Regions from separate parts of the Agarivorans sp. D1326 genome, predicted to be linked through region 3. Evidence: predicted binding sites of a transcription regulator. Region 3 holds the regulator's gene; each other region holds the start of a gene.
What was found. Region 3 encodes NrdR, which represses ribonucleotide reductase genes. Its sites were predicted from a motif close to AAACACNANATNTNGTGTTT; they were not measured.

Region 1 (10,005 bases), on a different contig from region 3:
AGAACATTTTTTGTTGTAAATGCTTTTTTATTTATCGCGCTATGGATTGCGCTGGTGGGTGTACATGTACAGTTGTTTAAACTTGATCTGGCCCGTGAAAATCAGCAGATAAACACCCTGCTCTCTCTGCAATTGACCAGAATTGACCAGCTCAATCAAGAGTATCTAGCGACTTTACGCGACCAACACCAACTTAGTTTTATCTCTACACAGTTAGCTGTTGATAATACTTTGGCATTGGTTGGTGCGCCGCAGCATTGGTTAGTTGACTTAGCCGAACCTAGTAAAACGTCAATGCAAACCATTGCAGTAGATAAGTTCCAAGTAAACTTTAAACCCTCATTTGAATTTGTTAGTGACGGATACTTGCGCCTCTACCTAACCATCGCAGCGCTTTGTGCAATGGGCTACATGTTAACCAGCCTTCTTTATATACGAGCTATGTCTCGGGTTAAAAGTAAGCTCAAAAAGCTGGTTAATGCGGATCGATTAGTTGATGAAAAGCCGGTGCTTGGTGCAGTTGGCGAGTTAATTAAGGATCAGAAACAGCAGTTTACTCAGCAAATCCGCCAACAAAAACATGCAATTCAACAACTAGAGAAGCAAGTTGCCCTAGACCCATTAACTGGCCAATTTAATCGACACTCGTTCCGCCAAAAAATGCAGGAAATGTTAAAGACAACACCCAAAGATACGGTTTTGTTTTTGGTTAGAGCTTCGCAACTTGAAGAAATCAATAAAGCACGTGGCCACCAAGCTGGCGATGACTATATTAGAGATATCGCAAAAATCATCGATGTTAATCGCAAAGATTATTCATCAAGCAGCTTATTTAGACTTTTGGGAGCCGAGTTTGCCCTGGTATTGCCTAAATTCCCGGCCAGCCGAGTTAGCCAAGTCGCTCAGGGACTAAAAAGCTCTCTAAACGAGTACAGCAACGGTAAGCAAATGCAAAGTGCAGCCTATACCGGCGTAACCGAGCTTAAAAGTGGTGACTCCATTGAACGAGTAATTGCTCGTGCTGATGCGGCCCTAGCTATTGCCCAAAGCCTATCTCCCAATGGTTGGGAAATAGTGCTCGAAGATGACGAAACGTTAGAAAGTAGTGAACTACAATGGCACTCAACTATTAGCTCGCTTATTAACAAAAATAACTTCCGCCTAGCTTCACAAGCCATTCAGTCGTTACATCGCACCATGCCGGCGTACCATGAAGTATTTATTCGCTTTTTAAGTGACAACAACCAGCAGCTTCCTACCGAAACAACCATGGTAATGGCACAGCGCCTGGGCATGATATTAGAGCTAGAAAAAGCAACAATTGGCTACATCTTGCATACCATCTCTGGACAAAACGCTGAATACCGCTGGGGGATAAACCTAAGTAAACTTATCTTAACTGACCCAGATTTTTGTTCTTGGCTAACCCAACAGCTACTTACCTACCCTAATTTAAAATCTCGGGTTGTTTTCGAGTTAGAAGAAGAAATTTTGGATATGCACTTGAGCAACGCCAGAAAGCTGTTTGAAGTACTTCGCCGAAACAGTTGCCACACTGCAATTTCAGATTTTGGTAACGGTATTGGCTCGTTTAAATTGTTTAAAGAGCTCAAGCCTAACTATGTGAAGATAAGTAGCGATTTAGTGCAAGCACTAGAAAGTGACAAAGCTAATCAGCAATTCGTGAGTATGCTGGTAGAGGTATCGCATCGTTTAGGTTGCCAAGTAATTGCTCAAGGTGTTGAAACCTTAGAGCAAAAACAGCTACTTGAATCTATGTATGTCGATAGCTTGCAGGGCTACTTAATCTCTCGCCCTGAGCTTATTGCTTAACTACTGCAGAGGTTGGCAGTGAATAATTTGATTACTACTGCCTCGCCATTGTAATTTAGGATCGGCCAGCTCTTGTTCAAATTTACCGTCAATTAAGGTATCAACTTGTTTAACAATTGCCTGCTGTTGCGGGTTTAATTCTTGAAGTTTATAGCCTGTCCACATCCAAATATCTTTGCCTTCGCACTCTTTTCTTACGCGCTCAACTAATCGTTGTACTGCGTCTAAGTTATTTGGATGCAATGGATCTCCACCGCTCAAGCTAAGCCCTTTACGTCGAATCCTAGAATCGTTCAAATCATCTATAATCTGTTGTTCTAAGTCATCGGTATACAGGTGGCCTGAATCACAGCGCCAAGATTTCTGGTTATAACAACCTCGACATTGGTGCTCGCAACCAGCAACAAACAAGGTACAGCGCGTACCTTGCCCGTTAACTACGTCGACCGAATGGTAACTCAAATAGTTCATTTACAGATGTTTCACTCGGCGTTTAACTTCTTCTTGCTTACCATAGTTAAATGGTCGAGCATCAGGGCTACCTAAATAGCCACATACTCGTCGAGTAACAGACACCTTACTAGACTCGGTATTACCACAAGAAGGACACTCAAAGCCTTTACTGGTGCAGTTAAACTCGCCAGTGAAGTCACATTCGTAACATTCGTCAATAGGCGTATTTGTACCGTAATACGGAACGCGACTATAGCTATAATCCCAAACATCTTCTAAGGCTTCAGTATTGTGCTGCATGTTTGGGTATTCACCGTAACAAATAAAGCCGCCGCTAGTTACTGAAGGGTAAGGCTGTTCAAAATCTATTTTGTCGAAGGGGTTTACCTTCTTTTCTACATCTAAGTGGAAACTATTGGTGTAATAACCTTTATCTGTTACACCCTCGATTACACCAAACTTTTTGGCGTCTAAACGGCAGAAGCGATCACATAGGTTTTCACTTGGGGTGCTGTATAAACTAAAGGCGTAACCACTTTCTTTTTCCCAACGTAAAGTGGCTTGTTTTAACGCAGTAACAATACCAATAGCTTTTTGTTGTAACTGTTTATTGTCGTAAACGTGTTCACCGTTTCCGTATAGCGCGTTCACAGTCTCATGCAAACCGATGTAACCCAAAGAAATTGACGCACGACCATTTTCGAAGATTTTAGATACGTCATCTTCGGCATTTAACCGAACGCCACAAGCGCCTTCCATGTATAGGATTGGAGCGACTTTGGCTTTAACGCCTTTAAGGCGAGAGATGCGGCTATCTAAACCATGTTTCGCAACACTTAAACGTTGTTCAAGTAGTTCGAAGAAACGTTGTTCATCACCTTTAGCTTCAATAGCAATGCGAGGTAAATTTAAGCTCACTACACCAAGGTTATTACGACCATCGTGAATGTCTTTACCTTCTTCTTGGTAGTGACCTAAGAAACTACGACAGCCCATAGGGGTTTTAAACGAACCTGTTACTTCAACAACTTTGTCGTAGTTTAAAATATCTGGGTACATGCGTTTTGATGCACATTCCAAAGCTAACTGCTTAATATCGTAACTTGGATCATCTTTCTTATGGTTTAAGCCGTCTTTAATGGCAAATACCAGCTTAGGGAATACTGCCGTTTTGGCATTTTTACCTAATCCGGCAATACGGTTCTCTAAGATTGAGCGCTGAATTAATCGCGAGGCCCAGCATGAGCCTAAGCCAAAACCAAAGGTAACAAATGGCGTTTGCCCATTCGCAGTGTGTAAGGTATTTACTTCATACTCTAAAGACTGGAATGCATCATGACATTCCTTTTCGGTTTGCGCTTTAGCGTAAGCTTCGGCGTCGGCTATTTGCCATTTTTTGGCAGTAGCTAAGTGTTTTTCATGGCTTTTAGTGACGTAAGGAGAAAGAATCTCGTCGATGCGGTTAATCGTCGTGCCACCATAAATATGGCTGGCTACTTGAGCGATGATCTGGGCTGTTACTGCAGTTGCTGTTGAAATTGATTTTGGGGTTTCAATTTCAGCGTTACCCATTTTAAATCCGCCGGTTAACATGCCTTCTAAGTCGATTAGCATGCAGTTAAACATTGGGAAAAATGGTGCGTAATCTAAATCGTGAAAATGAATTTCGCCAGTTTCGTGAGCTTTTACTACATCTCGCGGAAGCAAATGAGTTTTAGCGTAGTGTTTTGCCACAATACCCGCTAACAAATCGCGTTGAGTAGGAATAACCTTACTATCTTTATTCGCATTTTCGTTAAGTAACGCGGCATTGCTTTGTTCAACCAAACCACGGATCTCAGCATTTAACACGCTGCGCTTTTCACGAGCAACGTCGCGGTCGTGACGATATTCAATGTAAGCACGTGCTAAAGTCTTGTTATCACTTTCCATTAAGTAGTTTTCAACAGATGATTGAATATCGTTGATATCTACTTCAGGTAAGTTCAAAAACTGTTCTGTTACTTGTTGGGCAATTTGCAATGCAACTAGGTTGTCCTTAACACCTAAAGCTTCAGCTGCTTTTAGCACTGCATCAACAATCCGCTTTGCGTCGTAAGGTACACGGCTTCCGTCTCGTTTTATCACGACTGTTTTCACGATTTACGCTCCAATTTCACTCACTCATTAAATAAAAAACTGTGGAACCCGCGCCACTAAAGGCTTCTAACAAAGAAACGCTCAAAAAAGCATCCAATGTGATGGTTATCCATATATTGTGGTTAAGGATTTTAGATCCCACTAGATATAGTAGTCGAGAGATTTTAAGGATAAAGCAAATACAAATGATCGAGATCAATCGAAGGGTAAAAAGTAAATTTAACCGCTCAAAAATGATTCACAACTCACAGCAAATTTTTAGCGCCTTTTCCACATTGAAGTCACGGTTGTTATACGCACCACAAACAAGGATAATAGCGGCTCGTTCCGCTGCATCTTATTTAAATGACTGAATATTTGTTGTTATTAATCAGTACCGTACTGGTTAACAATTTTGTGCTGGTTAAGTTCTTGGGTTTATGCCCATTTATGGGTGTGTCCAGCAAAGTAGAAACCGCCATCGGCATGGCCTTAGCAACCACTTTTGTGCTTACCCTTGCGTCAATGAGCTCCTATTTAGTAGAACAATACATATTGTTGCCGCTAGATATTGTTTATCTGCGCACCATGAGTTTTATTTTGGTTATTGCCGTTGTGGTTCAGTTCACCGAGATGTTTGTGCAAAAAGCCAGCCCTGCACTGCACCGTGTATTAGGCATTTACCTGCCTCTTATCACCTCTAACTGTGCAGTATTAGGTGTGGCGCTACTAAACATTAATGAGCAGCATGATCTATTTGAATCAATTATCTATGGTTTTGGTGCAGCAGCTGGCTTCTCGCTAGTGTTAATTTTGTTCTCAGCAATGCGTGAACGCCTAGTGGTAGCAGATATCCCTCTACCTTTTAAAGGCGCGGCGATCGCCATGATCACAGCAGGGCTTATGTCTTTAGCCTTTGTCGGCTTTACTGGATTAATTAAGTAGTATGTTTAGATGTTAGAAGCACTTATTGCCATCACCCTTCTAGCCTTAGTATTTGGTGGAATACTGGGTTATGCAGCCATCAAATATAAAGTTGAAGGCAACCCCATTGCCGATCAAGTGGAAGCACTGCTACCTCAAACACAGTGCGGACAATGTGGTCATCCAGGTTGTCGGCCCTACGCTGAAGCCATCGCCAACGGCGAAGCAATAAACAAATGCCCACCAGGCGGAGAAGAGACTGTAGTAAAACTAGCGGAATTGCTAGGGGTTGAAGCGATCCCTCTGGATGAGTCAGCCGTAAAAGAAGATGACCGAAAGAAAGTGGCCTACATCGTCGAAGATGCGTGTATCGGTTGTACCAAATGCATTCAAGCTTGCCCTGTAGATGCCATTATGGGCGCAAATAAACATATGCATACGGTTATTACTAAAGAATGTACCGGATGCGAGCTATGTGTGGCCCCCTGCCCAACCGATTGTATTGAAATGCGCCCAATACCAACAACAACCAAAAACTGGGATTGGAAATTGAACCAAATAGATGTCGCAATCATCGAGGAACAAAAATAGATGGTGGCGTGGTTAGACAAAATTAAACAAGGTTTTACTTGGAACTACCAAGGTGGTGTCCACCCAGAAACCAATAAGCAGGATATCAACTGTGGTAAGCCTGAACTAATCAACTTGCCTAACGAGTTAAGCATACCTGTCCAACAGCATATTGGCAGCGCAGGCAAGCTACTAGTAGAAGTTGGCGATAAAGTGTTACGTGGACAAGCCTTAACCGAATCTCAATTCTTTCAAGCGCCACCAGTTCATGCGTCCCTTTCGGGTGAAATCATCGCGATTGAACCAAGAGTTTCTGCGCATGCTTCAGCCATTCCTGAATTAAGTGTCGTTATTCGCGTAGACAAAGAGCAACAAGACGCGCAATGGCCAAGCCCTCTGAGTGATGAAGAATTAAATCCCGAAGCGATTTGCCAACGCGTTCATTTATCGGGTATTTCCGGCATGGGCGGCGCTGGCTTCCCTACTGCTTTAAAAATTACTCCGCATAAACCTTTAGACGTACTGATTATAAATGGCGCAGAATGCGAGCCCTATATTTCGGCTGACGATTGCTTAATGCAGAACTATGCAGCGGAGATAATCGGTGGTGTCGCCTTACTACAAAAAGTACTCAAGCCAACGCTTACCATAGTTGCCGTCGAAGATGACAAACCCAAAGCCATTAAAGCGCTAGAAGCGGTTGGCAATCAAGATATCATCATTCGAAGCATCCCTACCAAATATCCCTCTGGTGGTGAAAAGCAACTTATCCAAGTTCTTACTGGAAAAGAAGTTAAAGCTAACCAGCTACCTATTGACCTAGGCATGCTGGTGCAAAATGTAGGCACTGCTTACGCAGTGTATCAAGCAGTAGAGCTAGGCGAACCGCTAATTTCTAGAGTAGTCACCCTTGCCGGAGATCTAGTCACCAGTCCTAGCAATTACTGGGTGCCGATTGGCACAGCAGTATGCGATGTGATCAACAAAAAGCTACAGGGTGAGCCTAACGCGCCAACCATTATGGGCGGTTCGATGATGGGCTTCATGCTACCCAGCAACCAAGCACCGGTGGTAAAAACAACTAACTGTCTGATTGTTAACAACCCCATGGCTGCTGAAAACGAATCACCGTGTATACGATGCGGTGAATGTGCTCAAGCCTGCCCAATGGGCTTATTACCTCAGCAGTTGTATTGGTACGCCAAAGGGGACGAATTAAATAAAGCGCGCGATTTTAACATAATGGACTGTATTGAATGTGGAGCCTGCGCCTTTGTTTGTCCAAGCGAAATCTCTTTGGTACAACACTACCGAACTGCAAAAGCTAAAATACGCAGCGAAGACATTGCACAAAAAGAAGCCGATATAGCCAAACAACGCTTCGATGCACGCCAAGCTCGTTTAGAAAAAGACAAATTAGAACGTAAAGCGAAACACCAACAAGCAGCTTTACGTAGACAAGCTCAAGCAGAAGACAGCGCTAAGCAAAATAAACCTGATCCTGTCGCAGCGGCCTTAGCAAGAGTCAAAAACAAACAAGCGGCTAGTCCAGCAGCAAAACAAGACGAGACTGGTGAATGGGTACCAGATAACCAAGCGGCTATCGCCGCTAGAGAAGCTCGTAAAGCTGAGCGAAGAGCTCAAAAAGAAGCTAATGAGACTAAAGCCAGCGCTAACCCGGCAGTCGCTGCGGCCATCGCACGGGCTAAAGCTAAAAAAGAAACAGATAACAGTGGGTCGATAAGCGAGTCTAAGCCTAGCGCAAACCCTGCAGTAGCAGCGGCTATCGCGCGTGCTAAAGCCAAAAAACGACAAAATCAAGATAACGAAACTACCGCTGAAGACAACACAGTTGAATCCAGTAATCCAGCTGTGGCTGCTGCCGTTGCTAGAGCTAAGGCGAAAAAAGCACAAGCTCAGCAACAATCGGAACCAACAACCGCCACTAATCCCGCCGTAGCCGCCGCTGTCGCACGGGCTAAAGCTAAAAAACTAGCTAGCCAAGAAGTAAGTGCGGTTCAAGCCAACAACAATCTAGATAAGCCTACGGCTAAATCGTCGGCAAATCCTGCTGTTGCCGCAGCAATAGCCAGAGCTAAAGCAAAAAAAGCCGCGCTAGCAGCCGACGCGTCTGTTGATGCTGGCAAGGCAAACGATCAGGATGATGAAGCTTTAAAGGCCCCTCTTGCTCGAGAGCAATCGGTTCAACAAAATACTCAAGATAGTACTACTAATAACAACAACGCTAAGGCTAAGGCCATCGCAGCAGCGGTTGCAAAAGCTAAGGCCAATAAGAAAGCGGAGGCCGTAGCTGAAGCTCCCGCAAGCCCAGAAAAGCCAGCCAAAAAAGTTAACCCTGCGGTCGCCGCAGCAGTTGCTCGCGCTAAAGCTAAAAAACTAGCAGAACAACAGCGCGAAGAGAAAGATACCAATGAATAGCACTAACATAAAAAGCTCACCTTTCGTTAGAAAGCCCTTAAAAACAAAAACATTGATGTTTTGGGTGATTCTTTGTCTTTTACCAGGTTTATTAGTTCAAAGCTTTCATTTTGGAATAGGCACCATAACCCAAGTATTGCTGGCATCTATGGTTGCGGTGCTAAGTGAAACCTTAGTGCTTATATTACGTAAGCGACCTGTTTGGCCAACCTTAAGTGATAACAGCGCGCTAGTTACTGGCATTTTGATTGGTTTGGCACTTCCAGCCTATGCTCCCTGGTGGATTGCGCTTATTGGCAGTTTCTTTGCAATTGTTGTAGTTAAGCATTTGTATGGGGGTCTTGGGCATAATATTTTTAACCCTGCTATGGCTGCCTACGTGCTTTTATTAGTGTCTTTCCCAGTAACGATGACAAGCTGGATGCCTCCACAAAGTCTGATAGTTGAAAACTTATCTAGCATCGATGGTTTATCGCTCATTTTTAGTGGGTTTACCGTAGACGGTTTTAGCATTAAACAAATTGCCAGCATCGATGGCCATACCATCGCCACACCGCTTGATGAGATGAAAACACAACTTACTTTAGGTTTTACATCCAATGAAATATCAAGCCATGAGATTTACAGTAGTTTTGCAGGGATTGGCTGGCAATGGATTAATTTAGCCTACTTAGCAGGAGGTCTTGCGCTTATCTACTTAAAGGTGATTCGCTGGCATATCCCCTTGGCATTTTTGACCGCCCTATTCGCTTTGAGCCTACTTTCTGCAGCCATCAATCCTGATCATTCAATTCCGGTGCTGCTGCAACTATTCTCCGGCGCTACCATGATTGGCGCATTTTTCATATTGACCGACCCGGTAAGCGCAGCAACGAGCAACCTAGGTAGGATTATTTACGCAAGCTTGGTTGCGTTATTGGTATTTGTTATTCGAAATTATGGCGGCTATCCAGACGCAATCGCCTTTGCTGTATTACTCGCTAATATGGCAGTGCCAATGATAGATCACTTCACCAAGCCCCGAGTTTATGGTTACGGCGAGGGAAATAGTAATGACAACTAAGCGCCAATCAATGACTAAAAACGCAGCGATGTTGGCCCTATTCGCCTTTGCATGCACCTTGTTAGTGGTTATCGTTAATTACTTTACAGAGCCAAGAATTGAACAACAGGTTAAAGCGCAACTGATTAGGTCAACTAATGAAGTCTTATCGGAAGAGGTAGCCAATAGTGCTTACCAGCAACGATGCATAGTAGTTAACGAGCCACAGTTTTTAGGTAACGATAAAGACCAAACCATCCGACTTATTGAATTAAACCAAGAAACAGCGGCTTACGTTTATCAAACCATTGCACCAGATGGTTACAGCGGAGAAATTCGCCTGCTAGTAGGTTTAAATGCAGACTCAACTATTAGCGGTGTGCGTGTTGTACAGCATAACGAAACACCAGGCTTAGGTGATAAAGTTGAAACTAGAAAATCAGATTGGATTTACCAGTTTAATGGACAACGTTTAATGGATGCCAAGGACCCTCGTTGGGCTGTAAAAAAAGACGGTGGTCAGTTTGACGCCTTTACTGGCGCTACTATCACGCCGCGTGCGGTTGTGAAAGCAGTAAAAAACGTGTTGATTTACCACGCCACAAATCAGCAAAGCATTAATGACA
Region 2 (10,005 bases), on a different contig from region 3:
CGCTTTCTGATAGTTGCTCAGAGACATAGTCGCAAATAGTTAAGGGATTTTGCTGAGCTTGAGTATGCTCAAACAGCGCTAAGTTATCTGTTAAAAATCCTATTAACTGAATGTAACCTTCACTATCAGTTACCATCGTGCATGTATCCTCTCTCAAAAGTATTAGCCCTAGTGTATAACGAATATGCTCGAATACAACATGCGCTAAGACACATTTGTTAACACTTATAGGGTTTGGGTTAGCTCCGCTGAGTGAATGTAAGCCTGCAAGCAGTTACTTGGCAAAAATAAGCGTGGATTGGCACGGCGTAAGTCGCGCAAATGATAATCTAATAGGCGTTTATCTATTGGTGTATTGCTTTCGGTTTGTTGTAACCACTGTACCAAGCTTTGAGTATTTTGTTGGAAGCCCTGTTCTAAGCCAGCAATTTGTTGTTTGGTTTTAAGCATTTCTTCAACATTAAGCGGCGAGCGTTGCACCATATTTATGAGATAAGGCGTAAGTATACTCGCTTGCTTCATGTAGCTATCGTTCACTGGTACCGGTGATAACCTTAAGTTTTGCTGGCGCTCCAGCTGGCCACAAATATGGTTGGCTTTAAGCAGCGCCACAGTTTGCTGAATAATTTGGTTGGTATCAAAACCTTCGCCGTACATCTCATGAATGCCAGTGGCTAAATCGTGCTTAGCTAAACGCACTTTGTGAAAGGTGAGTTGCTCTCGGGTAAACAACCTAACTCGGCTAGGTGCTGCTGGTCGCGGCACAATAATCGCAATTTGATTACGTTTTTGCTCAAAGTACAAGTTGGCTATCGCATGTTGTTGCTCACTAATGCTGATCAGCTGGCCGCTAATTTGGCAGCCCACTGATTTAGGAACATCACCTAAATGGCTGGCACTTACATATTGATGCGGGTAGTCGGGTAGTGCTTGAATTTGTCCTAGTTGGCGCTGCATAAAGTGAGTTGCGATAGCTGCGCGACATATCGCGTTTTCACCAATCGCAGGCGGATTCAATACCTTCCAGCCAATCAACACAGCGGTAAGCAGCAACAAGCTGCTACTAATTGCTATTAAGGGTTGACGCCGAATGATCATGTTGGCCTCACAAGACAAAGAAAAACACAGATAGTTAAGTTATCTGTTACTTGCCGAAAAACTAAAGAGATTATTGAAAGTATAGTCCACCAAAAGCGGACCGCGGGGGCAGTATTAACGAAAGCGATAATGTTTTTTTGAGTACACCTCGGACAATTAGTCATGCCTGGGGGAATGTAAACGCATTTACTGACGGGGTTTGAAAACAGACGGAATCTTAGTTACTTATCAATAAAGTGGAGTTTCACTCAATTGGGTTATTGAACGCTTTGTTCGGTGCTCTAGTATAGCATTCCATTTAAAGTCTCTTGTCTAAAGCAGCTTATAGCTATTGGATTTATTATGCGTTTGGAATTGCCTCATAAAAGTTGGCAGAGAAAGACTCTTTTGGTACTGGTTTGTATGCTTATTGTGGGAATGCTACCGGAGTATAATGGTTTTTTTAGAAGTGATGATTCGTTTGAGAATACTAGTGAAATTTGTGGAACGGTGGAGTCATATTTTTATACTGGTTCTGGGAAAACATTCTCAGCTTGGTATCTGATTGTTGATAACGATGAAGGTAGATTTCAATTTAATGTTGACCGTCCTTTTATATTGCCATATATCCCTGACTTTAGAGAGCACATTGATTCGCCGATATGTATTGAATATATACCGATTCAATATAGCTCTCGAAGTAACAAATTTGTTGTTAATATTCTTTTTGATGGTAAAGAGTTACTAAACAAATCCTTAGTCAAAGAATATTATTTTACGCCGATAAGTCCTCTGTATCCGTTTTATCTTTTTGTTGTGTTTGTGTTGATTCTCGTTTTAACGGTACGGTTTGACGATTAGCCATGTGTGGCTAGCGGCCTTAAGATGAGAGGCTGCAGAATTAGCACTAATGGTTTAATAAAAAGTGTTAGGCAATTTGGCGCTTGAACGGAGGTTGTTCGGCCAACTCAACAGTGCCTTTGGGCTTGCTACAGCAGCTAAGAATTTGCCCTTTAGGAATGTTAGCTAAAGGCGTGTGGCTATATTCCACTTCGCCTTTTACTAGGGTGGTTCTGCAGGCGCCGCATACACCTTCGCGGCAATGATACTCCGGCGTAAAGCCAGCTTGTTCATACGCTTCTAAGATGCTTTTGTGGTGGCTATCAACCACCACTTCTATTCCGCCTGCAATAACGCGGCCTTCTTTCTGAGACATTACAGCTCAAAGTCCTCGAAGTCGTCGATATCAATACTAGAGTCGATTTGCCCTACTAAGTAAGAGCTAATCTCTGCTTCTTGTGGTGCCACTTGTACGTTGTCTGATACCAACCAAGAGTTGATCCAAGGGATAGGGTTGCTGCGATCTTCAAAGCAAGGTAACAAGCCCACCGCTTGCATGCGTGTATTGGTAATGTATTCAACGTATTGGCAAAGAATGTCTTCATTTAACCCAATCATCGAGCCATCTTTGAATAGGTATTTTGCCCATTCTTTTTCTTGCTCTGCGGCATCGGTAAACATGCGCCATGCGTCTACTTCACACTCGGCAGCAATTTCGGCCATTTCTGGATCGTCTTTGCCTTCGCGCATTAGGTTAATCATGTGCTGAGTACCGGTTAAATGCAGTGCTTCGTCACGGGCAATTAGCTTAATGATTTTGGCGTTACCTTCCATTAATTCGCGCTCTGCAAAGGCAAATGAACAGGCAAAGCTTACGTAGAAACGAATCGCTTCAAGTACGTTCACCGACATTAAGCAAAGATATAGTTTTTTCTTAAGCTCTCGCACGGTGATGTTATGAACAACACCATCAACCTCATGCTCTCCTTCACCATGCAGGTGGTAAATAGAGGTGGCTTGAATCAGATCGTCGTAGTAGCCGGCAATGTCGTTAGCGCGCTTGATGATCTCTTCATTTTCCATGATGTCATCAAATACTTCACCAGGGTTGCCCATTACATTACGAATAATGTGGGTGTATGAGCGAGAGTGAATGGTTTCACTAAAGGCCCAAGTTTCAATCCAGGTTTCTAACTCTGGCAAACTAACTAGTGGCAACAAAGCCACGTTAGGCGAACGGCCTTGAATACTATCAAGCAGTGTTTGGTACTTAAGGTTACTAATAAAAATATGCTGTTCGTGAGCCGGCAGTTTGTTGTAGTCAATACGGTCACGGCTTACGTCTACTTCTTCTGGACGCCAGAAGAAAGACAGTTGTTTTTCGATTAGTTTTTCAAAAATCTCATGACGCTGTTGGTCATAACGGGCCACGTTTACAGGCTGACCAAAGAACATTGGTTCTTTGGTAGCATCGTTGGCATTTTGAGTAAAAATTGAGTAGCTCATCTACATTTTTCCTAAAAATTTCTTAATGCGCTTTAGCGCGTAAACTTGGCTTAAATCTTACATGCTCCGCCAGCGCAATCATCATCTTCTGGCTCTGGCTTCAGGTCGTCTTGTTGGTCGCTAGCACCGTCGCGGGTGTTATGGTAGTACAGCGTTTTAACCCCATATTTGTAGGCGGTTAGCAAGTCGGCAATTAATGCTTTCATTGGTACGCGGTTACCTTCATAACGGCTTGGGTCGTAGTTAGTGTTGGCCGAGATACTTTGGTCAACAAACTTCTGCATTAGGCCAACTAGCTGCAAATAACCTTCGTTGCTAGGAATGTCCCACAGTAATTCGTAGTTGTCTTTAAGTGCTTCAAACTCTGGCACTACTTGTTTCAAAATACCGTCTTTACTGGCTTTAACGCTAATAAAACCGCGAGGTGGCTCAATACCGTTAGTTGCATTTGAAATCTGGCTAGAAGTCTCTGACGGCATTAAGGCAGAAAGCGTAGAGTTACGTAAGCCGTGAGTGACAATCTCTTCACGCAGCTCTTCCCAGTCGTAATGCAAAGGCTCATCGCTAAGCTTGTCTAACGACTGTTTGTAAGTATCGATAGGTAATACACCTTTCGAGTAAGTCGTCTCATTAAACATTGGGCAAGCGCCTTGCTCTTTGGCTAAGCGCATAGACGCCTTAAGCAACCAGTATTGAATCGCTTCAAAGGTGCGGTGAGTCAGGTTGTTGGCACTGCCATCGCTGTACTTAGTGCCATTTTTAGCTAGGTAGTAGGCGTAGTTGATAACACCTATCCCTAAGGTACGACGGCCATCAGAGCCTTTCTTGGCGGCTTTGATTGGGTAATCTTGATAATCTAGCAGGCTATCTAGAGCACGAACAGCAAGGTCAGACAGCTCTTCTAACTCATTTAAGTCTTCAATAGCGCCTAAGTTAAAGGCCGAAAGCGTACAAAGGGCAATTTCGCCGTTTTCATCATGTACATGTTGTAGCGGCTTGGTTGGTAAGGCAATTTCTAAACATAGGTTAGATTGGCGAACCGGTGCTTGTGCTGGGTCAAATGGGCTGTGAGTATTACAGTGGTCTACGTTTTGAATGTAGATGCGACCCGTTGAGGCGCGCTCTTGCATTAGCAACGAGAACAGGTCAACGGCCTTAATTTGTTCTTTACGGATGCTTGGGTCTTGCTCGTATTTCACATACAAGCTTTCAAACTTGTCTTGGTCTTCGAAGAAGGCATCGTAAAGCCCAGGTGCATCACTTGGTGAGAATAAGGTGATGTTCTCACCTTTTACCAAGCGTTGGTACATAAGCTTGTTAAGCTGCACACCGTAGTCCATGTGACGAACTCGGTTATCGTCTACACCACGGTTGTTTTTAAGTACTAAAAGTGATTCTACTTCTAGGTGCCAAAACGGGTAGAAAATTGTGGCTGCACCGCCGCGAACACCGCCTTGCGAGCAACATTTAACCGCTGTTTGGAAATACTTATAAAACGGAATACAACCCGTGTGGAAGGCTTCACCACCGCGAATTTCACTGCCTAGGGCGCGAATACGACCTGCGTTAATACCAATGCCCGCACGTTGTGAAACGTAAGTTACGATTGAAGAAGCTGTGGCATTAATTGACTCTAAGCTGTCGCCACACTCAATCAATACACAAGAGCTAAACTGGCGAGTTGGGGTACGTACGCCCGACATGATTGGCGTAGGTAAAGAGATTTTAAATTTAGACGTTGCATCATAAAAGCGACGAATGTAATCAAGACGAACCGATTTGTCGTAGTGAGCAAATAAACATGCTGCTACCAAAATATACAAGAACTGGGCACTTTCGAAAATTTCACCTGTAACGCGGTTTTGTACTAGGTATTTTCCTTCAAGTTGCTTAACTGCGCCGTATGAGAAGTCCATGTCGCGCCAATGGTCGATAAAGTCGTCCATTTGGGCAAATTCTTCAGGGCTGTAGTCTTTAAGCAAATGCATGTCGTAGCGGCCAGCTTCACACTGTTTTACTACGTGGTCGTAAAGCTTAGGTGGTTCAAATTGACCATAGGCTTTTTTGCGTAAATGGAATACTGCTAAACGCGCCGCCAAAAATTGGTAGTCTGGCGTTTCTTGAGAGATTAAATCTGCCGCAGCCTTAATTATGGTTTCATGAATATCTTTAGTGGCCATGCCATCGTAGAACTGGATATGAGACTTAAGTTCTACCTGCGATACCGAGACATTTTTAAGGCCTTTGGCGGCCCAAGTTATCACTCGGTGAATCTTGTCTAAGTTGATCGCTTCTTGTTTACCGCTGCGTTTGGTTATCAGAAGATCTTTATTCATGAAGGGGAGGCCCTGTTATCCTAATTTCGCTACTGCTGATCTAGTACTGCTATTTTTCCTTAGCCACTAGATATAGTGTTTTCAAATTTTATGGATACAAGATAATGAGGTTTTGGCTTTTTCGCAAGTCTTGGCAAAGTTGAAGATATTGTGTATAACTTGCAAATAACTCGGCTATGTTAGTAGTTACTAACTAGCTATCTATATAAGCTGACTAAGCTTGCATTAATGCAAGTTTTTTTTCGTAAAATTTTACTCAAAAAATTTATTTTTATAAAACTTGAACTTGCTTACAAATCGCCCAGCCAGTCGATTATTGTTTGTTCGAGCTGTTCACTTTTTTGGCAGTGAATATTTGCAGCCCATTGCTCAACCTTGTCTTCTTCAGAGAGATAACCCCACAGGGCAAGTAGGGTCGTCATATTGGTATTATTGCCCGCCTGAATATCGCGTTCAGCATCGCCCACATATAAGCAGTTCTCAGGCTTAACATTTATGATTTGGCAAGCCAATAGCATGGGTGCAGGGTCGGGCTTACGCAGTGGCAGTGTATCGCCGCCAACCAATACGCCAGACTGTTCAAACTCGGGGAAGAAGCGAAGTAACTGCTTACTTAAGCCCTCGGGCTTATTGGTAATTACCCCCCAAGAAATCTGGTGTTGGTTAAGCCATTGTAATGCTTGTTTAATTCCGGGGAAAAAATCGGTTCCTTGGCAGATGTTTTGCTCGTAGTAGTCAAGTAATTGTTGGCGTAATTCAGCTTGGGGTTGTTGCTCCCAAGTGCTGCCAAAGCCAGCCTTTAGTAAGCCGATAGCGCCGTGAGAGCTAAGCTGGCGTGCTTGGGCTAAGCTGAGTGGCGCTTGTTGGTGTTGCTCTAGCACATAGTTAGCAGCAGCGCCTAAGTCTGGTGCAGTATCAAGTAAGGTACCATCAAGGTCGAACAGTACCGCCGCTTGCTTATTCATTATTGCTCCGGTTTAGCTAATTGCACCATGTAGTTAACATCTACGTTTTTACTTAAGCGAAAGCTTTCAATAATAGGGGTAAATTGCACACCACTAATGGCTTCGCTACGTAAGTTGCTTTGGTCGGCCCATGCTAGTAGCTCCGAAGGGCGGATGAATTTGTCATGTTGGTGAGTGCCATCGGGAACAATTTTTAGTAACTTCTCTGCAGCAAGAATCATATAAAGGTAGGCTTTTGGCGTTCGGTTAATGGTAGAGACAAATACTTTACCGCCCGGTTTAACCATGCTGGCACAAGCCGCAATCACTGAGCCTGGGTCCGGTACGTGCTCTATCATCTCCATGCAGGTTACTACATCGTAGTGCGCTTGATGGGCTTCGGCATGCGCTTCTGCAGTGGTTTGTAAGTAGTTAAGTTGGCTACCGGTTTCTAAAGCATGTAGCTTGGCGACTTCAATTTGCTCTTTGCCCATATCAATAGCAGTAACGTCGGCACCACGAACCGCCATGCTTTCGGCTAAAATACCGCCACCGCAGCCTACATCGAGTACTTTTTTGCCAAATAAGCCTGCCGCGCCGCGCTCAATATAATCTAAACGCAGTGGATTGATTTGGTGAAGGGTTTTGAATTCCCCTTGTTTATCCCACCAACGTGAGGCTAAGCCTGCAAAATGTGCAATTTCTTGATGGTCAACATTTTCGTTGCTTTGAGGGTGTTCCATAAACTTGTCAATCCACGTCAGTATTTGTAGGCATTATAAGAACTTGTTCATTGCAGTCACTAGCTTTTGTTCAATTCTTGAGTTTTTTCATTTTTCTAACTGAAAAGAGCGACATCAAGCCTGTTAAGGCCGTTATTTTATGGTAAAGTTTGCGATTACGCTGAGTAATTGTAAAAAGCAATAAAAACGAAGGATTTTGTCGTCTATGAGCGATCTTGCAAAAGAGATTACGCCGGTCAATATCGAGGATGAGTTAAAGAGCTCATATCTTGATTACGCCATGAGCGTTATTGTGGGGCGCGCCTTGCCAGATGTACGTGATGGTTTAAAACCAGTACATCGCCGGGTGCTTTACGCAATGAATGTTTTGGGTAACGACTGGAATAAACCCTATAAAAAATCTGCCCGTGTGGTAGGTGACGTAATTGGTAAATATCACCCACATGGTGATAGTGCTGTTTACGATACGATTGTTCGCATGGCGCAGCCATTTTCGCTGCGTTACATGTTGGTAGACGGTCAAGGTAACTTTGGTTCGGTGGACGGCGATTCTGCGGCGGCCATGCGTTATACCGAAATCCGTATGGATAAGTTAGCCCACTCTTTACTGGCCGACTTAGAAAAAGAAACCGTAGACTTCGTACCTAACTACGATGGTACAGAGCAAATCCCTGAAGTACTGCCAACTCGAGTTCCTAACCTATTGGTTAATGGTTCTTCTGGTATTGCGGTAGGTATGGCGACCAACATTCCACCACACAACTTAACCGAAGTGGTTAACGGTTGTTTGGCAATGATTGAAAATCCAGACATCACTATTGATGAGCTGATGGAATTTATTCCAGCGCCAGATTTCCCTACTGCCGGTATCATTAACGGCCGTGCTGGTGTTATTCAAGCTTACCGTACTGGTCGTGGCAAAGTTTCTATTCGTGCTAAAGCCGAAGTAGTTACCGAGAAAAACGGTAAAGAAACCATTATTGTTCACGAGATCCCTTACCAGGTGAACAAAGCTCGTTTAATCGAGAAGATGGCCGAGCTGGTTAAAGATAAAAAACTAGAAGGTATTTCTGCTCTACGTGATGAGTCTGATAAAGACGGTATGCGTATTGTGGTTGAGCTTAAGCGTGATGCAGTGGGTGAAGTTGTACTAAACAACTTGTATTCACAAACGCAAATGCAGGTATCTTTTGGTATGAATATGGTGGCCTTGGATAACGGCCAGCCTAAGATATTCAACCTGCAAGAAATGATCGAGTGTTTCATTCGCCACCGCCGCGAAGTGGTTACACGTCGAACCGTATTTGAATTGCGCAAAGCGCGCGATCGTGCCCACATCCTTGAAGGTTTAGCCATTGCGCTAGCTAACATCGATGAGATTATTGAGCTAATCAAAACCTCACCAACCCCTGCTGAAGCAAAAGCTGCATTAGTGGCTAAGGGTTGGGATTTAGGCGCAGTATCAGCAATGTTAGAGCGTGCTGGTGATGACGCGGCTCGCCCAGATTGGCTAGAAGCTGAATTTGGTATTCGTGATGGCCAATACTTCATCACACCAATTCAAGCTCAAGCAATTCTAGACTTACGTTTACACAAGTTAACCGGTCTAGAACATGAAAAAATCATTGGCGAATACAAAGACCTGTTGGAACTTATCGCCGAATTACTCCACATTTTAAATAGCCCTGAGCGTTTGATGGAAGTAATTCGTGACGAACTTATCGAAGTGCGTGAGCAGTTTGGTGATGAGCGTCGCACCGAGATTTCTGCCAACAGTGCTGATATTTCTCTAGAAGACTTAATTAACGAAGAAGACGTGGTAGTAACCCTATCTCACGAAGGCTACGTTAAGTACCAACCATTGACTGAGTACGAATCTCAGCGCCGTGGTGGTAAAGGTAAAGCAGCAACCAAGATGAAGAATGAAGACTTCATCGAGAAATTGCTGGTTGCCAATACTCACGATACCGTACTGTGTTTCTCAACGGTAGGTAAAGTTTACTGGATGAAGGTTTACCAACTGCCGCTTGCGAGTCGTCAAGCGCGTGGTAAGCCAATTGTTAACTTACTTCCGTTAACTGAAGATGAGCGCATTACCGCTATCTTGCCGGTACGTGAGTACGAAGAAGACAAGTTCATCTTGTTTGCGACCGCTAACGGTACCGTTAAGAAAACACCGCTAACAGCATTTAAACGTCCGCTATCAAGTGGTATTCGTGCTATTAACCTTAATGATGATGACAAGCTAATTGGCGTAGATATTACCAACGGTAATAACGAAATTATGCTGTTCTCTGATGCAGGTAAAGTGGTTCGCTTTAACGAGAAGCAACGTGATAGTGAAACTGGCGCTGTGAAGCTAGACCCAGAAACTGGCGAAGAGCTATTAGCATTGCGTCCAATGGGTCGTACCGCTGCTGGTGTTCGTGGTATTTCACTTGATGCTGGCCAGAAAGTGGTATCGTTGATTGTGCCAACTGGTGACGGTGATATTCTTACCGCTACAGAAAATGGTTACGGTAAGCGTACCAAGCTTGATGAGTACCCAGCTAAGAGCCG
Region 3 (10,005 bases):
CCAAACGGTTAAAGATGGTCTTAGAAGACGCATCAAAAGTGGTTCCTGCTGTATATAAACTTGGGTTAAAACCTTCTGGACTGCCTTCTGAACAGAAGACAAATGTTTGCGCTTGAACGCCCACAGCTACCGCACTAGCTACAAGTGCAAGTGACAGCTTCGCCAATCCTTTCTTCATTATGATTCTCCGTGTGACATCTTGTCATGTATGCAACCGTTATGGCTGCATTTCCGGTGTGTTTGCGAATAGACTAATAATTATTGTTCTTGATAAATCTAGACCCTGCACTAGCAAATGTCGCTATTCAAACAACAATTGTGAACTGAGCAAGACTTAATCAAGCCTGATCCGCTTTTTGCCCGTAATAAATTAGTATTTTTATCTGCCACTGTAAATAGCATAAACAGGATTTTATAATCCAAAAATCACAGAAGGCAGTGATAGTGATTAAGGATTCGATATAATGTCATATTTATGCAATAAAGAATAAGCTTATGCAAGGTTTGCATAAGCAGATTTAACTAAATTTAGGGGAGAACAAATTTGGCAAGCAGAGAGAATGCTCAGTTAAGCGAGGACAAACAGCACAACTTGCAAAGAAATAGCTGCAAACACACCGGCTAATACGTCATCTATCATTATACCAAAGCCACCGTGCACTTTTTTGTCCAAAATTTTGATGGGCCAAGGCTTCAAAACATCAAAAAAGCGAAATAGTATAAAACCGAGTAGCACATTAAGGGGAGATAGCGGCACCATGAACATGGTAATCCAGTAGCCAACAAACTCATCCCACACAATCGCCCCATGATCATGCACACCCATCGCATCACTCGCTTTTTGACAGCACCAAACACCAAAAACAAAGCTTACCAGTAGTACTGCCACGTAGGCCCAAACAGGTAATGGCGTTAGCAGTAAATACAAAGGAATGGCAGCTATGGTACCAAAAGTACCCGGTGCTTTGGGGGCTAAGCCACTACCTAAGCCAAGTGCGCATAAGTGTAAAGGGTTACGTAAGCTTAATTTGGCTAAAGCTTTATCCATTGCAGTTCTCGCTACTCGCTAGGATTAGTTGAAGTGATCCCACCCAGTGGGTTCGATTTGATAAGGTTTATCTTGATATTTTAGCTTTATCTCGCCATGGCCAGGCGCTAACTGCCCGATACAAGTAAACTGTATTCCGCTAAAGGATAAAGAAGTATCGACTGAGCCTTTATTAGATTCAGGCACAGTAAAGCATAGCTCGTAATCTTCGCCACCATTTAGTGCTAAAGCAATACTTTGATCTACACCAACGGCTTCATTCATGGTCTCTGAAAGTGGCAGGCTATCTAGGTTTAGTACCGCCGAGCAATGACTCTTTCTGAGGATATGCTGTAAATCGTTGTATAAACCGTCTGAGATATCAATGGTTGCAGAGGCTATATCACGCAAACCATAGCCAGCAAGCACTCGAGGTTGCGGGTAATAATGCTGTTTTAGGCTTAGCTCTAACTGTTGAGGGTTTAAGCTGATTTTGTCTTGAAGATGCGCCAGTGCAAGACCAGAGTCACCAATATTGCCAGTAACATATACCCAGTCACCAGGCTTGGCTCCGTCTCTGCGCAAGGCTTTACCTTCAGGTACTACGCCATGAACCGTCACGGTAATACTTAAAGGGCCTTTGGTGGTGTCTCCACCAATTAAGGCGACATTGAAGTATTCAGCTAAGTCATAAAAGCCTTTGCTGAACTGGGCTAACCACGCTTCGTCAATGTCCGGCAAAGTGATCGCTAAGGTCACCCAGCGCGGCTCTGCCCCCATGGCTGCCATGTCACTTAAATTAACAGCAAGCGCTTTATGACCAAGCGCACGAGGTGGGATATCTGAGAAAAAGTGTACGCCTTCTACCAAGGTGTCGGTAGAAATAGCAATTTGGTTATTCTCGGGAACAGTTACCAGCGCTGCATCATCACCGACACCCAATAAAACATCGGGGCGTGAAGCACTGCGCTGGAAGAACTTTTCGATGATATCAAATTCACCCAAAGGAGGCTGAGAAGACATGCAACTAAGACTTAAACTGCTGTAAACGTAGTACTTTATCTAGCACGCCATTAACAAACTTGTGGCTATCTTCAGCGGCAAATGACTTAGCTAATTCAATCGCTTCGTTAATTACAACTTTAGGTGGCACATCGCTCACCATTAATAGCTCGTAAACACCAATCAACAAAATTGCGTGTTCAACAATATCTAATTCTTCTAACTTACGAGAAAGCGAAGAGCTCATCGCTTCATCTAACTTTTCGCTGTTTGCTACTACGCCAGTCAGCAGAGTAGAAAAATACGGAACATCGGCCTTACTCATGTCTTGTTCGGTTAAGAACTGATGTTCGATGTTAGCAACGCTGTCCTTGGTCACCTGCCATTGATAAATTGCTTGAGTAGCAAATTGCCTAGCTTTACGACGTGCAGCTGGTTTCACAGAGAATTCCTCAAATTAAACTTCTATCTGATCAACTAAATTGATCATTTCCAAAGCGCTTAGGGCAGCTTCGGTACCTTTATTACCCATTTTAGTGCCAGCGCGTTCAATCGCTTGCTCGATAGACTCAGTAGTAAGCACGCCAAAAGTTACTGGAATATCAAATTCCATCATAACTTGAGCTAAACCTTTGTGGCATTCGTTAGCCACTAATTCAAAGTGGTAAGTGCCACCACGAATTACCGTACCTAAAGCAATAATAGCATCGTACTTTTTGCTTGCTGCAATGCGTTTAGCAGCCAGTGGAATTTCTACTGCGCCCGGTACACGAACAACGGTAATGTTGTCATCGCTAATACCACCTTGACGAGTTAGCGTATCCACAGCACCAGATAACAAGCTCTCGTTAATAAAGCTGTTAAAACGAGCGATAACAATAGCCACTTTAGCGTTTGGTGTAGCTAAATTTGCTTCAATTACTTTCATACTTAATTCTGCCTTTTCTTTGAGTCCATCAAAAAAATCGCGCTATTCTAGCACAACTAATCTGCTAGGCCCTTAATAAAATAATTTCTCACTAAAACTCAGATTATTCTTGGTCGATATACTCAACCACTTCCAAACCGAAGCCAGATAATGCGTGATACCGCTTAGGTGAACTTAATAAACGCATTTTGCTTACACCTAGGTCGGCCAAAATCTGAGAGCCTACTCCAACAGTACGTGAAGCACTGTGCGCTTGCTTTTGGGCTGGAGTCTCACCGCGATCTTGCAAAGCAAAGGCTTTAACCTGCTCAATCAAATTATCAGCCTTATCATCGGTACTAAGTAGCACCAGAACGCCATTTTCTTGAGCAATTTTTTCTAGCGCTTTATCCAGCGGCCAGCTCATCTTTCCAGCCCGGTCACTGCCTAATAAATCACTAAAGGTATTGTGCAAGTGCACGCGTACCAGCGTGGCTTCATCTTCTTTTATCTCACCGGCTTGCATAACAAAGTGAACTTTTTCATCGATGGTATCGCGGTAGGTAATCAGCTTGAAATCACCGTGGCGGCTAGGCATTTTACATTCTGCGACTCGCTCAATAGTGGTTTCGTTGTTATTACGGTATTCGATAAGATCGGCGATAGTGCCCATCTTTAACCCGTGTTCTTTACAAAACACCTCAAGATCTGGGCGACGCGCCATGGTGCCGTCTTGATTAAGGATCTCAACAATCACAGCTGCTGGTTCTCGACCAGCTAACCTTGCCAAATCAGTTCCTGCTTCAGTATGTCCAGCGCGAGTAAGTACCCCACCTTCTTGCGCCATTAGCGGAAAGATATGCCCAGGCATAACAATGTCACTAGGCTTAGCATCACGGGCAACGGCTGCTTGCACAGTGCGCGAGCGATCTGCTGCAGAAATTCCGGTAGTCACGCCTTGCGATGCTTCAATAGATACCGTGAAATTAGTAGCAAACTGCTCGGTATTTACATCTACCATCAGCGGCAACTTTAGTTGCTGACAGCGCTGTTTAGTCATGGGTAAACAAATCAATCCACGCCCATAGGTAGCCATAAAGTTAATGGCCTCTGGTGTTACCATATCGGCTGCCATGATGAGATCGCCTTCATTCTCTCGATCTTCATCATCCATTAGCACCACCATTTTTCCATGGCGTAAATCTTCAATAATTTCTTCGATACTGCTTAGTGACATAGCAAAACCTTTCTTACCTTTGGGGATAGTATTTATTGTTATTAGCGCATCTTGATTGGGCGAGCTATTTCATAAAGCCGTGCTGCGCCAAAAATGCAGTATTTATTTTTGAATCGTTAGTGTTCTCATCAGCATAGCCGATTAAACGCTCCACATAGCGAGCGATAACATCAACTTCTAAGTTAATTTTTTGCCCAGGCGACCAAGCACCAATGGTTGTTTGCTCGGCGGTATGGGGAATAATGGTTAAACGTAGCTGTTGCTGCTGTACTTCGTTCACCGTTAAGCTAATGCCATCTACGGTTACTGATCCTTTATGGGCTATGTAACGCGCCAGATCATTAGGAACCTTTAGCCAAATATTAATCGCACGTGCGCTGGGGCTAATGCTTACTACCTCTGCTAAGCCATCAACATGACCACTGACAATATGACCACCAAAGCGATTAGTCGCGAGCATGGCTTTTTCAAGGTTAACTTTGTCACCTTGTTTGCATTTAGCCAGTGAAGTTAAACTTAACGTTTCGGTAGATACATCGGCGCAAAAGTGCTCATTGCTAAAATCGACCACGGTTAAACATATACCATTTACCGCGATGCTATCGCCAAGCCTAACATCCGACATATCTAAACCAGCGCTGGCGATGTTTAATCGTACGTCACCGCTGCGTTTTTCAATGCGAGAAATCTTGCCTAGGGCTTCAATTATTCCAGTAAACATTAATGTGTGCCCTGTGCTTGCGGGATCCAGATAGTTTTAATGTCGGGGCCAATTCGGCGAGTTTCAAGGCATTGCCAAGAATTTAACGCACTCATCGACTGATAGCCCTCAAGCCCCACTAAACTGTGAGCATCGGCTCCCATCAATAAACCGGCTTGGTAACAAATAAGCTGATCAACCAAGTTGGCTTGAATCAGGGCTGCAGCAAAATTAGCTCCTGCTTCAACCCAAATATCATTAACTTCTGCTTCAGCTAGCTGCTGCATTAATTGCGGCAAAAAGTTTGGCGTGTCTTCAATCACCAGCTGTTTTGCGGCTGGCAGTTGCGTTTGTGCTTGATGGCCAGCCAACCACAAAGACTCACTATTTTTATAAATATTAAGGTCTTGAGCTGCTTCTGCTAAGCGTTGTTTACGGTCAATAACCACCCGCAATGGCTGACGCAGCAGTGTTTCATCAAGTTGCTCTGCAAGGCTACCGAGCTCATTAAATCTCACATTTAGGCTGGCATTATCGCGAATAACCGTGGTAGCGGTGGACAAAATAGCATGGCTAGCGGCCCGCTCTCGTTGCACGTCGCAGCGAGAATGAGCCGAGGTAATCCATTTGCTTTCGCCATTGGCTAAGGCTGTTTTAGCGTCGATAGAACCAGCAAGTTTCAAGCGAACAAAAGGACGTTTACGCTCAACACGGCTCAAAAATCCGGGGTTAAGCGCACGCGCAGAATGCTCCATTAGACCGGTACGAACTTTAATGCCAGCCTCTTCAAGGTGCTTAATCCCGCGCCCAGCAACCTGTGGATTAGGGTCAACCATAGCAATCACTACTTCGGCCACTTGTTGCTCAACTAACATGGTGGCGCAAGCGGGCGTTCTGCCTACATGGCTGCAGGGCTCAAGGGTGACATAACAAGTCGCTCCTAAGAGGCTAAAACCGCGTTGCTTGGCATCCGCTGCTGCATTCACTTCGGCGTGCCCTTCACCGGCTTTACGGTGAAAACCTTCACCAATAATCTGACCATCTTTTACCAACACACAGCCCACATTTGGATTGGGTGCAGTGGTATATCTTCCGCGCTTAGCGAGAGCAATGGCTTTTGCCATAAACTGGCAATCTTGAACGCTAAAACTCACTTACTTTTCCAACTTAGCAATTTCGTCACTAAATTCTTTGATATCTTCAAAGGAATGATAAACCGAAGCAAAACGCACGTAGGCCACTTTATCTAGGCCAATCAACTGTTCCATAACAATCTTGCCAATGAACTTAGTGGCAACTTCACGTTCGCCAGTCGCCCGCAGCTGCGACTTAATTTTGTTGACCGCTTGCTCTACTTGGTCAACGCTTACTGGGCGTTTTTCCAACGCACGCATCATACCAGCACGCATTTTCTCTTCGTTAAAAGGCTCTCTAATGCCATTGCCTTTAATCACCCGCGGCATTACCAACTCGGCCACTTCAAAAGAAGTGAAGCGCTCATGGCATTCTAAGCATTCACGACGCCTTCTTACTTGGTGGCCATCGGCAACCAAACGCGAGTCAATAACCTTGGTTTCATGAGCAGAACAAAATGGACAATGCATGGGCGATCCCTTATTCGAGTATCCGGCAATTTTATCTGCTAAACCGTCAGAGGTACAGGTTAGCTAAAGCGTAACTATCGAAAATGCCCACAATTCCTTTATTTAGGTAAGGCTTTGTTTAAATAGAATGGCGCCAACTTAGTAAAGGAAGAAAAAATGAGAATTAGCTCTCAGTTTAATCACTGAGCCAAATACTTACTGTTTAGCCCTTAGCTTGTTAAGAGTCTGATTAGCTTAAAGTTAAGCTTGATATATAAGCAAATAGCGTTTGCGTAGTAACCAATTACTACCGCTTAGCTTACCGCTCAAGTTAGGCTGCACTAGAAATGTAAATAACTTGTTAAGGAAAGCGTCATGGCGAAGATACTGATTATTGCAGGTGATTTTGTTGAAGATTATGAGTTAATGGTGCCATTTCAAGCACTGCAAATGGTAGGTCACGAAGTTATCGTAACCTGTCCAGAGAAACGCATTGGCGAACAAATTAAAACCGCCATCCATGACTTTGAAGGCGATCAAACCTATACCGAAAAACCGGGGCACAACTTCACCCTCAACGGCAATTTTGCTGACATCGATACCGAGGGATTTGATGCGCTATTATTACCCGGCGGGCGTGCCCCGGAATACTTACGCTTAAATGCTAAGGTATTAGACATAATTCAAGCCTTTGCCGCTAAACAACAGCCGATAGCGGCAATATGCCATGGAGCACAGCTATTAACGGCGGCAGGTATTGCCTCTGGCAGACACATTTCTGCCTACCCAGCTTGTGCGCCTGAAGTCACAGCCGCTGGCGGCGACTATGCAGATATTGCCGTTGACCAAGCCCTTACCGATGGGAACTTGGTCACCGCACCAGCTTGGCCTGCTCACCCGCAATGGCTAGCGCAATTCAATAAGCTATTGGCTTAATACTAAATTGAAACGGCAAAAGTTGATTTTGTATACCATGATTAGACTTCGGTTTGATCATGGTGGGATTGCCAATGTGTGAAATTTATTCTGGCGCCGAAGCGGAATTGTTTGAATTGAAGTCTCGGTCGGTGCGTTTAGATGGCGTAGTAACCAGTATTCGTTTGGAAGCAATATTTTGGCAGCTACTGGAGCAAATAGCCGATGAGGCTAACCTTAGTTTGGCGGGCTTTTTAACACAAATTTACCATGAGGTATTACAGCGAGAAGAAAAGGTAGGTAATTTTACTTCTTTACTTAGAGTGGCCTGTACTACTCACCTTAATCAAGGCAAGCGCTTAACACTCACTAATCCTTCGCTTAAACAAGCGGAATCAGGCAATTCCATTGCCAACGGATATCTTTAATGTGCCAACATTAAGAAATGATGAACAACATAAAGCTGCCCCAAATTACAAACTGCATAATCATTAATCGTTTTGCACTAGCCACAGGATTCATGTCCATGGTGATTCTCTCTCTTTTGCAATTACCCTTTAGCGCTGGTAATTTGACTTATCAATTAGGTCTTAAAAACTGAGCAATTTCAGTACCAACTGTCTAATTCTCAGGCTAAAACCCAGCCTATCCCTCCTTGGTTTGTGTTCCTATTCACATTTAGTCTTAATAATCCGTAGTTAAACTAGGGTCTGTTGATCTTTGGTGTTGAAGTTTTGTTCGAGATAAGCGGGCTTTAATCGCGGCGAGCACTTAGAAGCCTAGTGGGCTAAGCAAGAAGTGCTCAACAAAGAGTAAAGTTCGCTTATCCGAACCCTTCGGGCACCATTTCTTAGCCATTTATTCAGCGTTAGCGAGTGATTATTAAGCCCACTTAACTGCACACTCACTGCCTTGCCTAAATGGCTAATAAATTGCTGTAAAAACCATCAGCAAAAATCAACAGACCCTAACAAAAAAATACAAAAAAGGAGGCATAAAGCCTCCTTTCTTTTATCTCGTCAATCCCTGACGTTTACATGCTTACTTAAGCGTAGACCGGGAAGCGCTGGCAAAGTTCTAACACTTGGCCTTTAACGCGCTCAATTACCGCTTCGTCTTGTAAATTATCTAATACATCACAAATCCAACCAGCTAACTCTTTAGAAGCTGCTACATCTAAGCCACGACGAGTAATTGCTGGAGTACCAATACGTAAACCACTGGTTACGAATGGAGAACGCGGATCGTTTGGAACCGAGTTTTTATTTACTGTGATGTTTGCACGACCTAGTGCCGCATCGGCATCTTTACCAGTAATGTCTTTGTCGATGAGATCAACCAAGAACAAGTGGTTTTCTGTACCGTTAGACACAATCTTGTAACCGCGCTCTTGCAGTACAGCTACCATAGCTTTGGCATTATCTAATACGTTTTGCTGGTATTGCTTGAACTCTGGCTCCATCGCTTCTTTGAACGCTACCGCTTTTGCAGCAATAACATGCATCAAAGGACCGCCTTGACCACCTGGGAATACTGCAGAGTTAAGCTTCTTCTCTACTTCTTCGTTGGCACGCGCCAAAATCAAACCACCACGTGGGCCAGCTAGTGTTTTGTGAGTAGTAGTTGTTACTACATCTGCAACTGGCACTGGGTTTGGATACAAGCCAGCTGCCACTAAACCAGCAATGTGCGCCATATCTACGAACAGGTAAGCACCTACTTCGTCTGCGATATCGCGGAAACGCTGCCAATCAACCACACCTGAGTAGGCTGAGAAACCAGCAATAATCATTTTAGGTTTGTGTTCTTTGGCTAAACGCTCAACTTCTGCATAGTCTAACTCGCCAGTTTCTGGGTTAATCCCGTACTGAACGGCGTTGTAGATCTTACCCGAGAAGCTTACGCTTGCACCGTGAGTTAAGTGACCGCCATGAGCTAAGCTCATGCCTAGCACTGTGTCACCTGCTTTAAGCAAAGCCATAAATACAGCTGAGTTAGCTTGTGAACCAGCATGTGGTTGCACGTTTGCGTAGTCGGCACCAAATAGTTGCTTGGCGCGCTCAATGGCTAGTACTTCTGCTTTATCTACATACTCACAACCACCATAGTAACGCTTACCTGGGTATCCTTCGGCGTACTTATTAGTAAGGTAAGAGCCTTGCGCTTCCATTACTCGTGGGCTGGCATAGTTCTCAGAAGCAATCAGCTCAATGTGCTCTTCTTGACGAACTTCTTCTTTAGTAATGGCTTGCCATAATTCGGCATCGTAATCGGCGATATTCATATCACGCTTTAACATCAGTATCTCCTGACTCTTTTGTTACATGTTGGTGGGTGATTTTTCGAAGGCGCATTCTAACCTGAGTCCTTTTCAGATCACAGCAAAATTTTTTACCATTAACGCTATTCAAATGAACAAATGTAACAATAAAACGCTAGCTGCCTTGGAAGCTGTAGTGTGCGTTTAGCCTATTAAATTTGCAATTTTCTCACTAGCTGCTTTGATCTTTATGAAATAAATTCACGTTAATTTAAGCATTACATCTCAGCCCAACAAAGGTTAAGATGATAATGATTATCATCTACAATTAGAGTTTATATTATGTCACTTCGCCTCTCAGGCCTCATTTTGTC

Region 1: nrdD (anaerobic ribonucleoside-triphosphate reductase) is a predicted target of NrdR. The motif match lies at 4,562-4,581, and genes of this name have one in related genera.
Region 2: nrdA (class 1a ribonucleoside-diphosphate reductase subunit alpha) is a predicted target of NrdR. The motif match lies at 5,821-5,840, and genes of this name have one in related genera.

Annotation. Positions count from the first base shown of each region.
Region 1 is NZ_JBTWEN010000002.1:31,498-41,502, forward strand. It holds gene ACYFDN_RS04005 (EAL domain-containing protein) at 1-1,833, shown strand, start outside; gene nrdG (anaerobic ribonucleoside-triphosphate reductase-activating protein) at 1,834-2,304, opposite strand; gene nrdD (anaerobic ribonucleoside-triphosphate reductase) at 2,305-4,425, opposite strand; gene rsxA (electron transport complex subunit RsxA) at 4,771-5,349, shown strand; gene rsxB (electron transport complex subunit RsxB) at 5,359-5,919, shown strand; gene rsxC (electron transport complex subunit RsxC) at 5,920-8,337, shown strand; gene rsxD (electron transport complex subunit RsxD) at 8,330-9,400, shown strand; gene rsxG (electron transport complex subunit RsxG) at 9,390-10,005, shown strand, end outside.
Region 2 is NZ_JBTWEN010000001.1:547,313-557,317, reverse strand. It holds gene ACYFDN_RS02500 (DUF3802 family protein) at 1-136, opposite strand, end outside; gene ACYFDN_RS02495 (hypothetical protein) at 226-1,098, opposite strand; gene ACYFDN_RS02490 (hypothetical protein) at 1,441-1,938, shown strand; gene yfaE (class I ribonucleotide reductase maintenance protein YfaE) at 2,006-2,293, opposite strand; gene nrdB (class Ia ribonucleoside-diphosphate reductase subunit beta) at 2,293-3,423, opposite strand; gene nrdA (class 1a ribonucleoside-diphosphate reductase subunit alpha) at 3,474-5,759, opposite strand; gene ACYFDN_RS02470 (HAD family hydrolase) at 6,050-6,724, opposite strand; gene ubiG (bifunctional 2-polyprenyl-6-hydroxyphenol methylase/3-demethylubiquinol 3-O-methyltransferase UbiG) at 6,724-7,446, opposite strand; gene gyrA (DNA topoisomerase (ATP-hydrolyzing) subunit A) at 7,652-10,005, shown strand, end outside.
Region 3 is NZ_JBTWEN010000010.1:94,543-104,547, reverse strand. It holds gene ACYFDN_RS17845 (ABC transporter substrate-binding protein) at 1-178, opposite strand, end outside; gene ACYFDN_RS17840 (phosphatidylglycerophosphatase A family protein) at 569-1,048, opposite strand; gene thiL (thiamine-phosphate kinase) at 1,073-2,050, opposite strand; gene nusB (transcription antitermination factor NusB) at 2,055-2,471, opposite strand; gene ribH (6,7-dimethyl-8-ribityllumazine synthase) at 2,487-2,957, opposite strand; gene ribBA (bifunctional 3,4-dihydroxy-2-butanone-4-phosphate synthase/GTP cyclohydrolase II) at 3,061-4,173, opposite strand; gene ACYFDN_RS17815 (riboflavin synthase) at 4,238-4,894, opposite strand; gene ribD (bifunctional diaminohydroxyphosphoribosylaminopyrimidine deaminase/5-amino-6-(5-phosphoribosylamino)uracil reductase RibD) at 4,894-6,027, opposite strand; gene nrdR (transcriptional regulator NrdR) at 6,028-6,477, opposite strand; gene ACYFDN_RS17800 (DJ-1/PfpI family protein) at 6,832-7,392, shown strand; gene ACYFDN_RS17795 (ribbon-helix-helix domain-containing protein) at 7,467-7,799, shown strand; gene glyA (serine hydroxymethyltransferase) at 8,417-9,670, opposite strand; gene ACYFDN_RS17785 (ChaN family lipoprotein) at 9,974-10,005, shown strand, end outside.